DNA from 3 places in the Priestia sp. ST2 genome. Region 3 is predicted to be linked to each of the others. Evidence: riboswitches for the same ligand, from Rfam matches in the RefSeq annotation. Region 3 holds a riboswitch; each other region holds the start of a gene.
What was found. Region 3 has a riboswitch for cyclic di-AMP ahead of AC0KUU_RS29780 (APC family permease). Riboswitches for the same ligand answer to the same signal wherever they lie in the genome.
Positions count from the first base shown of each region.

Region 1 (3,809 bases), on a different contig from region 3:
ATGCCACATGGACCGCAATCACAGTGTCTCCAATAATTTTTGCATAGTTAATTGAATTCTCGACAGCTCTTGTTAAGCCTGCAACTGGTATAATAACTACATTTCCTTCTAAGGCTAATGCTTCTTTATCTCCCGGCTTGATACGCAGTTGCTTTCCTACCTCTACATAATGGTTCTTAATACGGTGGAACAGATAGACGATAAGAGGTAAGAAGATTAAAACAGCCCATACTTGTGAGAATTTTGTTGTAAAGAAAATAATTAGGACAGTAAAGCTAATAAAAGCTCCTATAAAATTGGTCACTAATTTTCCTTGCCAGCCAGCTGGCTTTTCTCTTAGCCATTTTACAATCATGCCCGTTTGAGATAGCGTAAATGGAATAAATACTCCAACCGCATATAAAGGGATTAACCTTTCTGTATTACCTTGAAACGCTATGATGAGCGCAATAGAGGCAATTCCTAGTGTGACAATTCCATTTGAATAGCCCAAACGATCACCACGTATTGTAAACATACGAGGAATATACTTATCTACAGCTAAATTAACAGCCAGTAACGGAAAGGCTGAAAAGCCTGTATTGGCAGCCAACACTAAAATTAAAGCCGTCGTACCTTGAACAAAATAATAGAAACCATTTCGTCCAAATACCTGGGAAGCAAGCTGTGAAACAACTGTCTCCTCTGCTTTAGGTACAATTCCAAACCAATAAGCCAAAAACATGACACCTGAAAACAAAATAGCTAAAATCATGCCCATTGCAACAAGCGTACGTACTGCATTTCTTGCAGCCGGCTGTCTAAAGTTTGTTACAGCATTTGAAATAGCTTCTACGCCTGTAAGGGCTGAACATCCTGATGAAAAAGCGCGTAGTAGTAAAAATAAACTGATTCCTGGCACTGCAGTTCCAATAGCAGGATGAATATCAGGAGAGACCTGACCAGTCGCTACTTTCCATATTCCTATCACTATTAATAGGACCAATGCAACAACAAACAAATAAACGGGATACGCTAATGCTGAAGCAGATTCTGTTACCCCTCTTAAATTCAAAACCATAATAAAAATAACCAATAAGCAAGCAATGATGACTCTATAGTCATGAAGAACAGGAAAAGCAGATGTTAACGCATCTGTTCCAGATGAAATACTTACGGATACGGTTAAAATATAGTCTACTAATAGAGATCCTCCGGCAATAAGCCCTGCATTTTCTCCAAGGTTATGTTTAGATACAACATAAGCGCCACCACCTTCTGGGTAGGCATAAATAATTTGTCGATAAGAAAGAATAAGTGCTGTTAAAAGGATAAGTACACCAATACCTATGGGTATTGAATACCAAAATGCGATCATTCCAATGGTAGCAAGCACAATTAAGACTTGTTCTGGGCCGTACGCCACGGATGAAAGTGCATCGGATGAAAGAATAGCTAAGGCTTTGACCTTATTTAACTTTTGTTCACCTAGCTCCTTTGATTTAAGTGGCCTCCCAATTAATAAACGTTTGATGGATGAATAACTCATCTAAAATCCTCCTGAAACCTTTGCTATTACTGATATTAGTTTACTTTCATCATTCCCCATCCCAGAAAAAAAACACAAAAAAGAACACTAAGGTTCTGCTTAGTGTTCTTTCCAGGACAAATAAAAGCAAACCTTCTCTCCAAACGCTTATGAGGTTAGCTGGCGGATTCGGGCTTTAAGAGTAGCCCTACCTTCTTACAGAAGGATTCACCCCAAGTGCAAGTGCACACAAAAATGGGTCCCCCACTCCTTAGTGGATTAAGCGATAAAAGGTATGAAAATAGCAAGATTATATATGTATGTTAGGTACTATACGCCTGAATAAGACGTTTGTAAAGAAAGATTTCAATTAAAATTAATATTTAATATAATTCGTTTTTTTTCTTTTATGTAAATAAATTTTGATATCTTGAGCAAACTATTTAAGGTCCAACGAAGCGTCAACACAACATTTTAATCACTGTACAGAAAGTGACTGCCTCTTCTTAGTGAAAAGAGACAGTCTTTTTCTATTTTCTCACTGTATAGAGTCTTTATTTTTAGTTACCATAATGTGAATTCTAAGTAGCAGAAGAAACCTATAGAAAATTCTATAGGTTTCTTTAACTATCTTTACTAATAAGGTTAGCTTAAAAGAAATTATTTACGGTTATGTTGGATGGAATTATACATTTCATTTTGAACCATATAATATTCTATTACTTGCTCCAACCATTTTTCTTCTTCCTGTGTATAAGGTGATGCCATCATACTTTGAAAATCTTCTATTTCCTCGTCCTCTAATTTTCCAAAAGCATGCATAGCTTCCTCACCAACGTATTTAAGAGATGCCTGCAAATGTTTATTTGCCAGCTCTTGTACTTCCGGATCATGAACTGGTTTTCCAACTAACCTTTTTACTTCTCTCGATAAATCAATAAATTCCCTATCTAAAGACAAATTCTCCTCGTCAGATTTATTGTAAACCTTATCTGCAATCTCTTTAGAAGTGAAATGCTCAAGCCATGTACGTTGATCTTCTTCATTTTGAATGTTATTAATCAAACTAATTAATATTTCACTTGGAACATCCTCTTGATCATCTAATAAAGAAATCGTCTGATTAATTGCCTTCAGAACTTTGTCTAAATGCTCCTTTTTCTTCTCAAATGCTTTTTTCTGTTGAATTAAAGTGTTCTCTAAGTTTAAATTCAGATTTGTATTTGTTAACATTAATCCTATTTCTTCTAGGTTATAACCTAAGAATTTTAATGCTACGATTTTTTGAAGTTTTACTATATGTTCCTCTTCATATAGTCGATGACCCGAATTAAGGTCTTTTTGAGCTTTGAGTAGCCCTATTTCGTCGTAATAATGCAGTGTTCTTATTGAAACACCCGTTTTCTTAGAAAATTTACCAATTGAGAAACTTAAATCATTACCCAACTTATATAACCCCCTTACAATCTAGTATTAATCTAATTAATTTCATCATAATACCTGACGTAACTGGAGATTCAAGCGTTAATTTTAAAAATCTAAGTTTTGTATATGATAATAAACTTAGTTAACATAAAACCTTTTACAGTGTTTATGTTATGTATTTCATTTACTCATCAATAATTATCGTATCAGCGTTTATATCCTCGAAACAAAGGTTTATTGTTCTTTGTTTCGCTCTGGTTCTATGTACTGTTCCAGCTGGTATAAGTAACGTATCATTTGGTTTTAACACAGCTGTATCTTTATCTTTAAAATCAATTAAAAGTTCTCCCTCCAAAACCATAAAAAGCTCATCTGAATTAGAATGATAGTGCCATTTGTATTCGCCTGAAAATACAGCTATACGAAGGCAATGATTATTAATATTCGATACAGGAAAATTCACATGTTGATCTTTAATATCTTTTGTAATTTCTTGAAGGTTAATCTTTTCCAGCTCTAATTTCTCTACCATTACAATTCCTCCTGTATATTTTTATTTCTAATAAATTTAATTTAATTTCCCCATATAAACTAAACCATTTGAACGATTTCCATTCATAGTTGTATATTCTACTTTCTTGTATTCTAAGGTTTCAAATTGATTTCCCCATTCTTTTACACGTTCTTCGCTATGATGACGTAAAATGGCCCCATCTGGTAATTCAAAAACCCCATATGTATGATACTTGGTGAGTCCCTTTTCATAGCGTAATTTATTTCTTTCATCACTATTCAGTAGAAAGTCGTTGATGTAAATAATACCTCCTGGCTTTAGTACCCGTTTAATCTCAGTTAAAATAGCATTTTGTTCCTCATT
Region 1 covers NZ_JBVVNT010000024.1:32-3,840, forward strand. Annotated here, with positions in the region: partial or broken gene AC0KUU_RS29825 (APC family permease) at 1-1,528, opposite strand, end outside; cyclic di-AMP (ydaO/yuaA leader) riboswitch at 1,659-1,803, opposite strand; gene AC0KUU_RS29830 (MerR family transcriptional regulator) at 2,168-2,953, opposite strand; gene AC0KUU_RS29835 (cupin domain-containing protein) at 3,117-3,446, opposite strand; partial or broken gene AC0KUU_RS29840 (class I SAM-dependent methyltransferase) at 3,501-3,809, opposite strand, start outside.
Region 1: it holds a riboswitch for cyclic di-AMP, as region 3 does, so the genes downstream of both, AC0KUU_RS29825 (APC family permease) here and AC0KUU_RS29780 (APC family permease) in region 3, are expected to answer to the same signal.

Region 2 (3,809 bases), on a different contig from region 3:
CTAAAAATGGAATCCAAGCAACCAGTGAAGTAACAATCCCTAGTATGTTTCCATACGCAGATAACCCTCGTCTATTAGCTAAAATGAGTGTGATAGCATGAAGAATAAATCCAATAAAAAGAGGAGTATAACTAAAGCCCATAACAATCCCCGCGCCAATTAAAGGAATTCCCAGCAAGGCTTCATACCCAGCAGTGACCCATTTCATTGTACGTACATTTCCATTCATAGTAAAAAGCCTCCTAAAAAAGATACTACTATATACGAGAAAAGAGAGAAAAAAGTTTCAAATTACTTAGGGGATATGTCGTATAAGCAAGCACTAGTTGATTAAAATGATAGATGACAGTAAAGGGGATGGAAAAAACATAATGATTTAGTCATTTTTTCACACTAAAGAAAAATAGTCTAGATGATTCATTTTTAGCTAAGGACCCGGAATTTATACCGAACATAGCGACTGCTTTTTAAAACAAATAAAAGCTGGTATCTTGTTTTTTGGTTATAGCATGTAAGGTTTTTATTACAAATTATTAAAGATTCTTATCTTTTTGCAAATACACATTGTATTTCATAGTTTTAACAATTATGATAAAAAAGCAAGTGTCAAAATAGGAAAATAGTTGAGCATGGAAAACGAAGCGATAAGCTTATTAATTTGAAAGAAAGGCAAGGTATATAGCTTTATGTGGGAAATTATTGTAGCAATCATTTTAGGGATTGTAGAAGGTTTAACAGAGTTTGCTCCTGTTTCGTCAACTGGGCATATGATTATTGTGGATGACCTGTGGTTAAATTCAAAAGAATTATTTTCATCTCCCGTAGCTAATACATTTAAAATTGTTATTCAGCTAGGGTCGATCTTAGCAGTAGTAGTTATTTTTAAAGATCGTTTCATTAATTTATTAGGATTGGGAAAAAAGCCAGCCGCTCCAATTGGACCGACAAATCGCTTGAATTTAATGCAAGTAATTGTTGGTCTGTTACCCGCAGGAGTGTTAGGACTTTTGTTTGATGATTACATTGATGAACATTTGTTTTCTTTAAATACGGTGCTAATTGGCTTAGTAGTCGGAGCTGTATTAATGATTCTAGCAGATTTGTTTGGACCTAAACGTCCGCGTGTAGAGACGGTGGACCAAATGTCTTATGGACAAGCACTGGGTATAGGACTGTTTCAATGTATTGCTCTTTGGCCAGGTTTTTCTCGTTCAGGCTCAACGATTTCAGGAGGGGTTCTTCTTGGAATGAGCCATAAGGCAGCGGCAGATTTTACATTTATTATGGCAGTGCCAATCATGGCAGGAGCAAGTGGACTTTCATTGGTTAAAAACTGGCAGTATTTCACATCAGATGCACTACCGTTTTTTATTGCTGGTTTTATCAGCGCCTTTATTTTTGCGCTGGTGTCTATTCGCTTTTTCCTGAAATTAATTAATCGTATCAAATTAGTACCATTTGCACTATATCGAATTGTGTTAGCAGCTATTCTATATTTTGTATTTTTATAAAATAAACATGCGTGTTCTTTAGTCCCTTAAACTTCTAATAGAGACTCAAAGAGCAAGAAAAAGCTATTGCAACATTGCAATAGCTTTTTTGTATAAATATATATTATCGCCTTTTGAAAGCGTTTTATAAACATGGGTATTGACAAAACGTGTCGAAAAATAGTAAATTAATATTTGTGCAGTATAAAGTTAAGTAAAAGTAAGACTTCTGTTTAGTTTTATTGACTGTAAAAAACGTATGACAACGTATAGATCGTTTTAATTTTATAAAAACTGAATAATAAGCTTAATCGTATAGAGCGGGGGAATCATTATCGGCAGTAAAGCTGCCTTGGGGTGAATCCTTACAAAAGGTAGGAAACTCTCAATTCCGAATCCGACAGTTAACCCCGTTTGCTTTATTGAGAGAAAGAGCCCAAAATAGCGTAAGTAAAAGGCTGTTCTTTCTTAAGAATAGTCTTTTTTTGTTTTTTCAGAAAAGTATATACAAATGTCATACATCTTTGGGGAGGTACATCTATGAAAAAAATTCGTTTTGGTTTGGCTACGCAGATTTTTACCGGATTAATCCTCGGTGTTCTTGTAGGGGTAATTTGGTTTAACGATCCGCGTGTAGTAACATACCTACAGCCGCTAGGAGACCTATTTTTAAGATTAATTAAGATGATTGTTATTCCAATTGTTATCTCAAGCTTAGTCGTTGGAGTTGCAGGAGCAGGGAGCGGCAAACAGGTCGGAAAGCTGGGCGTTAAAACCATTCTCTATTTTGAAATTATTACGACTTTTGCAATTATAATCGGTGTATTGGTTGCTAATATTTTTCATCCAGGGCAAGGTGTAGACATTCATTCAGCACAGAAGAGTGATATTTCACAATATGTTGAAACATCCAAACAGCAAGAAGGAAAGTCAGTGGCTGAAACTTTCTTACACATTGTTCCAACAAACTTTTTCCAGTCAATTGTTGAAGGAGATATGCTAGCAATTATCTTCTTTACAGTGTTATTTGCACTAGGAGTAGCGGCAATTGGGGAAAGAGGAAAGCCAGTTGTACAATTCTTCGACGGCGTTTCTCACGCAATGTTTCACGTGGTAAACCTTGTAATGAAAGTGGCGCCAATTGGTGTATTTGCTTTAATTGGTGTAACAGTTTCAAAATTCGGCTTAGAGTCACTCCTTTCATTAGGAAAGCTTGTTATCTTAGTTTACTTAGCGTTAATTTTCTTCCTACTTGTTGTATTAGGAGGAATCGCGAAATGGGCAGGAATTAACATTTTCCACTTATTCCGCTATATGAAAGATGAACTGTTGTTAGCATACAGTACATCTAGTTCTGAGACAGTTCTTCCGCGAATTATGGAAAAACTTGAAAAGATGGGCTGTCCAAAAGCTATCGTATCGTTCGTTGTACCAATTGGTTATACATTTAACCTAGATGGTTCCGTTCTTTATCAAGCGATTGCAGCGTTATTCTTAGCGCAGGTGTACGGTATTGATTTAACGATCGTTCAACAGCTGACGCTCATTCTGGTATTGATGGTTACATCTAAAGGAATGGCTGCCGTGCCAGGAACATCATTTGTTGTATTACTGGCTACTCTTGGAACAATCGGGGTTCCGGCAGAAGGATTAGCCTTCATTGCTGGAGTAGACAGAATCATGGATATGGCACGTACGGTTGTTAACTTAGTAGGAAACACACTAGCAGCAATTGTGATGTCTAAATCTGAAGGCAAATTTGACCCTAAAAAAGGTACAGAGGTCATGAGAGCCGGCTAATTTATAAATTAAAAAGCTACTTATTCTATTCAAAAAATTAGAATAAGTAGCTTTTTTAATAATAATTCCTTTATTATTATGGAAATTGACCCTATAATATGTAACATCAGGTATAAATATATTCAAATTTTATTCTTACATAAAAGCAGTCACTGGTTCCTTTCTTTATCAATAAATATAGAGATAGCTTAGCTAGTTGGGGGATAGTAGAGTATGTGGAAAAAGCGAATATGGGTCATCGCCTCGATAGTAATCGTATGTTTGTTAATCCCTTACAGTTTACCGATTGTGTTTGCTTTATTAACAGCATTAGCGCTTGAGGGTATTGTTCAAAAATTGCATCAATCTTTTAAAATGAAGAGAGTCTACGCAGTGCTTATGACCTTCATTTTATATGTTGTTTCGCTCATACTTATTGGATTTTTTATTGTTCGGACAATCGTTACGCAAGTGGTTGCTCTTTCAAAGATAGCGCCTTCCTTTGTAAAAGAAATCTATGAAACCGCGATTTATCCAACT
Region 2 covers NZ_JBVVNT010000011.1:18,557-22,365, reverse strand. Annotated here, with positions in the region: gene AC0KUU_RS27535 (hypothetical protein) at 1-229, opposite strand, end outside; gene AC0KUU_RS27530 (undecaprenyl-diphosphate phosphatase) at 687-1,511, shown strand; cyclic di-AMP (ydaO/yuaA leader) riboswitch at 1,785-1,924, shown strand; gene AC0KUU_RS27525 (cation:dicarboxylate symporter family transporter) at 2,031-3,290, shown strand; gene ytvI (sporulation integral membrane protein YtvI) at 3,504-3,809, shown strand, end outside.
Region 2: it holds a riboswitch for cyclic di-AMP, as region 3 does, so the genes downstream of both, AC0KUU_RS27525 (cation:dicarboxylate symporter family transporter) here and AC0KUU_RS29780 (APC family permease) in region 3, are expected to answer to the same signal.

Region 3 (9,515 bases):
CACCTTTCCCCTATCAAAAATTTATGATATGGCATAAGTGGCATAGCTATTTGATGCTCCAACACATCAAATAAAATGAATAAGTACATACATATCTCTATTTATTATAGCTATTCATAATAAAGCTTCTTTATTTAATCTTTGTTATAAATAAAGGGTGCATGTAATCCAAAAAACCCCTGTTAGCTTTACTGAATTATAAATAGGCTATTGGGATATTCTATTTAAGGAAGAAGGAAAACAAGTTATTGATTACAACTAATCATTACAAAGCTTCTTACATTTGGGATGAGGTGTCTACAGCAGGCATATTTCAGAAAACCTTATTGTAAATCGATGTATGTTTGATTCATAAGGGGATGGTAGTCATGAGCGTAGTAAGAATATATATAATGGGTAGACAATAACGTTCATTTATAACTATGCAAATGAGGTGTTTGTCCCAGACCAAGAACGATTTCGTTCACATTGTATATCTTTTTAGTTCAATGCTTAAATGAGGTGTTCCTTAAAGATCATATGCTGCATTAAAAGCTATTTTTTTCCTTCTTCACATGACGGGATGCATAATCGTTTGCATCTCGTTTTTGTTACATAAAAAAAGAATGTTTATTCTCTTTTCATGGGTTAAAGAAAGGCCTGTATCTGTTTAGATACAGGCCTTTCTTTCGAATTCAGTTACTACAAACTTCTTTATTTAACTTTTGTTTCATCGGAAAATAATATAAGATTGCAGGAACTATTATTCCAATTAGCCACGCAATATCTGCGCCCCCGAATGCCTTTGCTATAGGACCAATGTAGAATGATGTGTTAATAAAAGGAACCTCTGCAATAATTGATACAGCAAATGCCATGCAAGTGATTCCGTTTATTTTTCCGTATTGACCATTTACATCGAAGATATCTTTTACATTATATTGACCACGGCGTAATAAGTAGTAGTCCACAAGATTGATAGACGTCCAAGGAATCAAGAAATAACTAATGAAAAAGATAAAATTTAAGAAAAATGATAGAAAATTACTTTGGCCTAATAAACATAGGATAGTACCTGCCAATGTAACACAAAACATCATCCCTACTCTAACTTTTTGTGTTACTTTCAGCTTCCAAAAGGGCTCTATAGTTGTAATGGTTGACATGAAAGCACCATATAAATTAAAAACATTAATAGCTAGTTGACCAAAAATAATGATCAAATACATAAAGATAGCAAAACTTCCGAATAAGTGAGCTAAATTCCCACCAGAATGATCAAGGAAATTAGGAATAGTAGTTGTTAAAGTTGCTCCTAAAATCATCATCCATACAGTCCCTACAAATGTACCCAGGTAACTATACCAAAAGGTTTGTGCAGTTGATGTATTAACGGGCAGATAGCGTGAATAGTCTGCTACGTATGGTGCATATGCTAATTGCCATGTTGCTACAATGCTGATAGCGAGTAAAAATACAGGTAAATCCAAACCACTTAATGAAAAACTTCCTGTCGGAAGTGGTAACTGAAATATAATAATTGTTGCTACTAGATACACAACAAATGAAGACCATGATAATACTTTCTGCATTTTATGAATTAAATCATGGCCAAAAATTGCAACAATAAAACAAAGAATATTTAAGATTATTATAGCCCAGCTTTGATTAATGGGTATTAAACTGTTTAATGTTTGTGCTGCAAGCACACTGCTACTTGCGAAAAAACCTAAATACACAAACATTACAAGAAATAACGGGAAAATAGCTCCGATTACTCCAAACTGCGCTCGACTTTGAATCATTTGAGGAATTCCAAGTTTAGGTCCCTGAGCAGAATGTGAAGCCATGAAAATAGCACCCAATAAGGTTCCAAGTATAATAGCTGCGAAACTCCAAAATAAATTAAGACCTAAACTAATTGGTAATGCACCTGTTACAAGAGTTGTAATGTGCATGTTTGCTCCAAACCAAATGGGGAACAAACCTTTTGCTTTTCCATGACGTTCGTCTACTGGAACAAATTCAACGCTACGTGTTTCAACTTTCAATAGATATACCACCTTGTAAGATATTTGCCGCTTGCACTCTAAGTCAAACTATATAATTCAACGTTTTAATACTTACTTATAGTAGGTGATGAATCATTCGTATAATTAACATGTATTCCCTTGAATCATTTGATATAACAGCTATATAAGACTTCGCTACGTTTAATTAAGTAACAATTTCATCTGTGCTCCTTTTATAAATTGCTGTTCATAAAAAAGGTGGTGCAATGGAGGGATAAACTTTCTTAATAAGAGGAACTGCAAGGTTTTAGTATCTAACTGCTTAGGTATCTTCTTATTTAATTTGATAATTTTTTATACGGTCTCTTAGAGCATTAGTATACATAATAACATAGATGCGTCTTCTATCAACAATTTCTTTAGGACCGTCCAATACTACTTGAGGTATTGAAATTGCTTTCCCTACGCCAGCTTTTCCAATCTAACTTATTTATTCAAATATCAAACTCCTTTTATTTCATCAAAAACGTTCATAAAAGTGCATAAACATATGAAGACGTTCGTAATTTGCTTTAAAACTAAAACGAACGATCAAAGTGATAGATTCCTTATATAAAAGAAAAGTCCGTAAAGGTATACTTTTACGAACTATAGAGCTTTCTATTTTATGGAACGGGGTAAATTAAAATAAACAAAACGCTGCAAAAAAACGATTACTCAGATTAGAGTAATCGTTTTTGTTTTTTTGGTTTCAAGCATCTACCATACAATCTCACCGTTGCTGCCATATATACATTAAAATGCGGTTAATTATAGCGACTGTAATGTAAATAATGGCTAAAGCAGGCTTGCCACTAGTGTATAGGGCAACAGAAGGAAGACCAAATACAAGTAGTTCAAGCAATATATGCATAGGTGTAGATAGTTGAACATATGAACGCGGGGAACCAAAAATCCCCCAAACGATTGCAACAATTAATGGAGAACCTATTGCTAACAGTACTTTCATTGACCCTTTTCCAGTTTGAGCTCCCCAGTAGGCTAGTGAGCCAAGTGCAAATAGTTCCAAAGAAAATCGCAACATTAAATTTAAAACCTTGATTAATGAAAGGATATTCATCTTACATTAATCTCTTATGTCTTCACTGTTTTTACTTTCTTGTTTCATCGCGTTTATTCCTCTTAAAAAAATATCTATTAGCATAAGAATGCTTACATCAAGATCATGGGGAAGACCAAACCCTTTTTTCTGCTCAAGTGAAGCAAAGCCATGTAAAATACTTCGTAGCCCACGTGTGGCGTGTAAGGTTTGCTCTTCTCCTAAACGGTATTCGTTAAGTACTTGAATAACAATATTAACGGTTTCATTTTGTATGTGCTTAAGTTCCAGGTCATCAGAATTAGGAGAACGAAGCATTGCTTCATACAACCCTGGATGATTGCGAACAAAAACTATGTAAGCTTCGCCTAGTGCACGAACCGCATTATCTTTTGAACGTCCTACAGTTGCATGTATTAATACTTTATAAAGTTGTTCGTAACCATAAACAGCAAGTTTTTTCCTTAATGCTGGTAAGCCATTTACGTGATTATATAGAGAGGGTGGACGAATATTTAATTTTTTAGCAAGTGAAGCTAATGTTACTTCGTCTAATCCTTGTGCATTTGCCATTTCTGTAGAGGCTTTTAAAATAGTGTCTAAATCAAGTCCTGGTCTTGCGGCCATAGTTAAACTCCTTTCTCACTATAGGTTAAGTGTGTTTCAAATTTAACCTAGCTTTTGTAATCGCATTGTTCATAGCTTTTTCTGGTTGTTTTATCATTTTTCCATGTCCTACAGCAAGCAATGAAGGACTGTAATTTAATAATTTGTGAGCACTCTGAAGTGCAAGTTTTTTATTCCATGTAGCCATTGCTGGAAAAGGAAATAAAGGTTGGAGCTGTCCAGTTACTGCCATACCACCCCTTGTTTGAAACGCATCACCAGCAATTAGGGTATCGGTACGGGTATCAAAAAATGCCATTGAACCTGGCGTATGCCCAGGAGCAGCTATCGCAATTAGCGAACCAATTTGGTCACCATCTTGTAATAAAACTTCTGCCCGGGTTTCTAAAGTTTTAGGTACTCCGCCACGTATAGGAGTATTCGGTTCATTAGGATCTAATGTAGTATCTCCACTCATTAAACGGGCATCTCTACTTGAAATATGTACAGGAACATTAGGAAGTAATAGCTTTATTTTATCAAGTGCTCCTACATGATCTTCGTGCGCATGTGTTAAAAGGATACGTGTAATGGGTTTGTTAATCTTTTTAGCAGCTTGTAATATTTTCTTAGCACTGTAAGGAAGCGCAGCATCAACTAAAGTTAAACTATCACTCTCTTCAACTAAGTAACAATTAACTGGGAAAAGTCCTGGTAAGAAAGTCAATTGATACAAGTATGCTTCTTGAATGATTCTCATAGGAATAGCTCCTTCTTATATTAGTTTTAAAACTATTTCCATTTATATATTAACTAATGTTATTAGTTTAAGCAAGTGAATGTATGAAAATTTGCGAAAATTAGCATAAATGAATAAAAAATTAAATTGATAAGAATGTTGAGAAGATGAAGCAGATTTCATTTTTTAATATGCGAGCAGTATTCGTAAGTAATTAAAGCGCCAGGAACAAGGCTTAGAAAGATAAAAAGGAAAATTGAAAGTGATTAAACTAAAGATGATTGCTTTACTCGTTATTTTTGCTTATGTGACTAGTCATACGGTCTATTTATTGTTAAGTGCCTATCATTACGGTTTTTCCAATAGGTAATATTGTAGAGATAAAAAGATAAATCTCCGTTATATAAGGACATCTGTACATTGTAGAATATTTATATAAATATGAGAGCATAAAACGAGCGTAGGGTTGATTATTCCAAGATCGTACTTAAAGTAATTAACTTTATGCTCGTTTTGTGATTAAAAGTAAATGGGTGATTGGGTTATTGGAGTCTCATAAAGTGATTTTAAAAGAAGCTTTAAAAGTTGAGATTGAAAAAGAGAGACAACTTTTGATTGAAACAGCATTTAAAGAGGGGTTTACAAGTAGCAATACGGTAGAAATTAGTCAATTTATTGATGAGATGCTGAATGAATTAGAAAAAATTAAATAAGTAGCTAATATCTTTTAATAAAGAATAGTTTTGTAAATAATAACCAAACTACATTATAAAGTGCATAATGAATGGAGTGTACATATGTATATCACTGTATTGATTAATTCTTTGATACTAGGTTTTGGTTATTATTTATCCATTGTTTTTTTACCAGAGATAATGGGTGTAAATCCATTAATACCTAAGTATCTTCTTATTTCATTGGGTACAATCTGGTTAGTTTCTTCAAAAAATAAATGGTGGATTAATATGATATCTATACTTTTAGCCAATATGATATCATTTCCCGTCGTAGATGGATTATTAAAATAAATAGAAAAAAGCTATCTCAAAGGGGACAATGAGATAGCTTTTTAGGTTTTCGAATATGTCGTTGGTAAGATCATAGCATATTTTCCAAATAAACAAAAGCAACCTCATATCCCATGGCATTGGAAAGAGGTTGCTTTTGTCATTCATACTCGTTGAAGAATGCATAGCACCATAAACAATAATATCATATTTTTACCATATATACTATATTTTACATGTTTTGCATATGAATAAAAGGTGCACTTTTTATTCATTCGTTTGGGTTATGCCCTAGTATGAAACCCTTACGCGTCAAGGATGTATAAAAAGCTGCATAACTCATAAATGAGACCTCTTTCGAACCCTTACTCCCAGAAGGGTTCTCTTTTTTGATGGGTTCCGTTAAGAGACATTATGTTAACTACACTTGTATATTCTATACAACATAAAAACGGAAAAACTACTGCTCCTGTACAGTAGTTTTCCTAGTCGTTGAAATATAGATGTTTTGTTGATAATACTCTATTGCATCTTGGGTAGTTTGCTCACTATATAAGAAAATATTCATGTTGGGTAAGTTACATACTACTAGTCCATACTATTTTCTTACGTTTTGGACAATCCTGTTAAAAGGTAATCTTAGTGAGAGGAGAAGAGAGAAAATATTAGTAAATATTATTATGGGATTTATTGTACCTTGGATTTTTGGTTTCATATTATACAGGAAAGAACCTATAATCGTTCTTTTAATTGCACCGGTAGGAATGACAGTAGCTTTTATACTAAATGATTGGGGAAGTAATTACTTTTGGCAATTCAAACCGACTTTTAGAGATCTAAGTTTATCAGCACTCCCTTTAAATATTGGTTTCTATCCTGTCTTATCTTCTTTTTTAATTTACTTTAAGATAAAAAAGAAGATTAATACGATTATCCTTTTACTTTGTTTTACTCTCTTTACTACAGGTTTCGAAGGTATAGGTTTAGTCTTAGGAAAAGTAGAGTATTTTAATGGATGGAATATTCCGGGAACTTTTATTAGTTATTTAATAGCCTATTTTATTATTTATGGCTATTATCGAAGTTTAGTAAAGCATCATATTCTAAAGAATTAAGCTTTTCTTTATAAATATAAAGGCTTCATACTTATTTGAAGCCTTTTTTTGTTTTATTTCCGAGAATGTTGATTATGTAAACTGATTTTGTATATTCTATTCACTTTTCATATTAGCATTCATTAGTAAAAAATAAGAAAGAACAACATAGCATTTTCTTCCTGTGATAGCATCAATTTAAGTAAATTCATAAATAAATTAAGGAGAGATCAGAATGACAGTTCGTTTAGTGAAAGGATCAGATTATTATGTAATATCTCCGTTAATCAACAACTGGTGGAATGGAAGGCAAATGTCTGACTTGTTGCCAAAGCTTTTTTTTGATCATTTTAAAAATACTAGCTTTATTGTTGAAGAAGAAGGTGAAATCATAGGCTTTTTAATTGGATTCTTATCTCAATCTTATTCGAATGAAGCATACATTCATTTTGTTGGAATCCATCCGGAGTACAGGGGAAAAGGTATTGGGAGACAACTATACAATCAATTTTTCGACGTAATTAAACAAAGTGGCCGCAATATTGTTCGTTGTGTGACTTCTCCTGTGAATAAAGCTTCAATTGCTTATCATACTAAAATGGGTTTTGAAATTGAACAGGGGAATAAAGACAATCAAGATAAGGTTCTATTTGTAAAGTACTTGAATTAATTCAAGTACTTTTCCTACCCATAAAAAACATTATGGTAACTAAAAATAAAGACTCTATACAGTGAGAAAATAGAAAAAGACTGTCTCTTTTCACTAAGAAGAGGCAGTCACTTTCTTTACAGTGATTAAAATGTTGTGTTGACGCTTTGTTGGACCTTAAATAGTTTGCTCAAGATATCAAAATTTATTTATTTACATAAAAGAAAAAAACGAATTATATTAAATATTAATTTTAATTGGAATCTCTCTTTACAAACGTCATATTCAGGCGTATAGTACCTAACATACATATATGATCTTGCTATTTTCATACCTTTTATCGCTTAATCCACTAAGGAGTGGGGGACCCATTTTTGTGTGCACTTGCACTTGGGGTGAATCCTTCTGTAAGAAGGTAGGGCTACTCTTAAAGCCCGAATCCGACAGCTAACCTCATAAGCGTTTGGAGAGAAGGTTTGCTTTTATTTGTCCTGGAAAGAATACTAAGCAGAACCTTAGTGTTCTTTTTTGTGTTTTTTTTCTGAGATGGGGAATGATGAGAGTAAACTAATATCAGTAATGGCAAAGGTTTCAGGAGGATTTTAGATGAGTTATTCATCCATAAAACGTTTATTAATTGGGAGGCCACTTAAATCAAAGGAGTTAGGTGAACAAAAGCTAAATAAGATCAAAGCCTTAGCTATTCTTTCATCCGATGCACTTTCATCCGTGGCGTACGGCCCAGAACAAGTCTTAATTGTGCTTGCTACCATTGGAATGATTGCATTTTGGTATTCAATACCTATCGGTATTGGTGTACTCATCCTTTTAACAGCACTTATCCTTTCTTATCGACAAATTATTTATGCGTATCCCGAAGGCGGTGGCGCTTATGTTGTATCAAAACATAACCTTGGAGAGAATGCAGGGCTTATTGCTGGAGGATCTCTATTAGTAGACTATATCTTAACCGTATCTGTAAGTATTTCATCTGGAACAGATGCGTTAACATCTGCTTTTCCTGCTCTCCATGACTATAGAGTCATTATCGCTTGCTTATTGGTTATTTTTATTATGATTTTAAATCTAAGAGGAGTAACAGAATCAGCTTCAGCATTGGCGTACCCTGTTTACTTGTTTGTCCTTGCATTGGTTCTTTTGATAGGGGTAGGCATATGGAAAGTAGCCACTGGTCAGGTCTCTCCTGACGTTCATCCGGCTATTGGAACTGCAGTTCCGGGAATTAGTTTATTTTTACTACTACGAGCTTTTTCATCAGGATGTTCAGCCCTTACAGGTGTAGAAGCTATTTCAAATGCTGTAACAAACTTTAGACAACCGGCTGCAAGAAATGCAGTACGTACGCTTGTTGCAATGGGCATTATTTTGGCTATTTTGTTTTCAGGTGTCATGTTCTTAGCTTATTGGTTTGGAATTGTACCTAAAGCAGAGGAGACGGTTGTTTCGCAGCTCGCTTCCCAAGTGTTGGGACGTAATGGTTTCTATTATTTTGTTCAAGGTACGACAGCTTTAATTTTAGTATTGGCTGCGAATACAGGCTTTTCAGCCTTTCCTTTACTAGCTGTTAATTTAGCTGTAGATAAGTATATCCCTCGTATGTTTACGATACGTGGTGATCGTTTAGGCTATTCAAATGGAATTGTGACCCTTGGAATTGCCTCTATTGCGCTCATCATAGCATTTCAAGGCAATACAGAACGGTTAATTCCTTTATATGCTGTTGGAGTATTCATTCCATTTACGCTATCTCAAACAGGTATGATTGTAAAATGGTTAAAAGAAAAGCCAGCTGGCTGGCAGGGAAAGTTAGTAACCAATTTTATAGGAGCTTTTATTAGTTTCACAGTACTGATTATTTTCTTTACAACAAAATTCTCACAGGTATGGGCTGTTTTAATCTTCTTACCTCTTATCGTCTATCTGTTCCATCGTATTAAGAATCATTATGTAGAGGTGGGAAAGCAACTTCGTATCAAGCCAGGAGATAAAGAAGCATTAGCATTAGAAGGAAATGTAGTCATTATACCAGTTGCAGGCTTAACAAGAGCTGTCGAGAATTCAATTAACTATGCAAAAATTATTGGAGACACTGTGATTGCGGTCCATGTGGCATTTGACCGTGAAAGCGAAAAAAGAATGGAAGAAATATGGAAGGAACGATATCCTGATATACGCTTAGTTACATTCTACTCACAATATCGAAGCTTAATTGGACCTCTTTTACGCTTTATTGATCGTGTAGAAGAACGAGCTGATGATAGCCATATGGCTGTCACCGTTTTAATTCCGCAATTTATCACAAGAAAAAG
Region 3 covers NZ_JBVVNT010000022.1:1,259-10,773, forward strand. Annotated here, with positions in the region: gene AC0KUU_RS29745 (purine-cytosine permease family protein) at 675-2,030, opposite strand; gene AC0KUU_RS29750 (YrdB family protein) at 2,764-3,075, opposite strand; gene AC0KUU_RS29755 (TetR/AcrR family transcriptional regulator) at 3,118-3,717, opposite strand; gene AC0KUU_RS29760 (MBL fold metallo-hydrolase) at 3,743-4,456, opposite strand; gene AC0KUU_RS29765 (aspartyl-phosphate phosphatase Spo0E family protein) at 4,996-5,148, shown strand; gene AC0KUU_RS29770 (hypothetical protein) at 6,009-6,557, shown strand; gene AC0KUU_RS29775 (GNAT family N-acetyltransferase) at 6,772-7,206, shown strand; cyclic di-AMP (ydaO/yuaA leader) riboswitch at 7,517-7,661, shown strand; partial or broken gene AC0KUU_RS29780 (APC family permease) at 7,792-9,515, shown strand, end outside.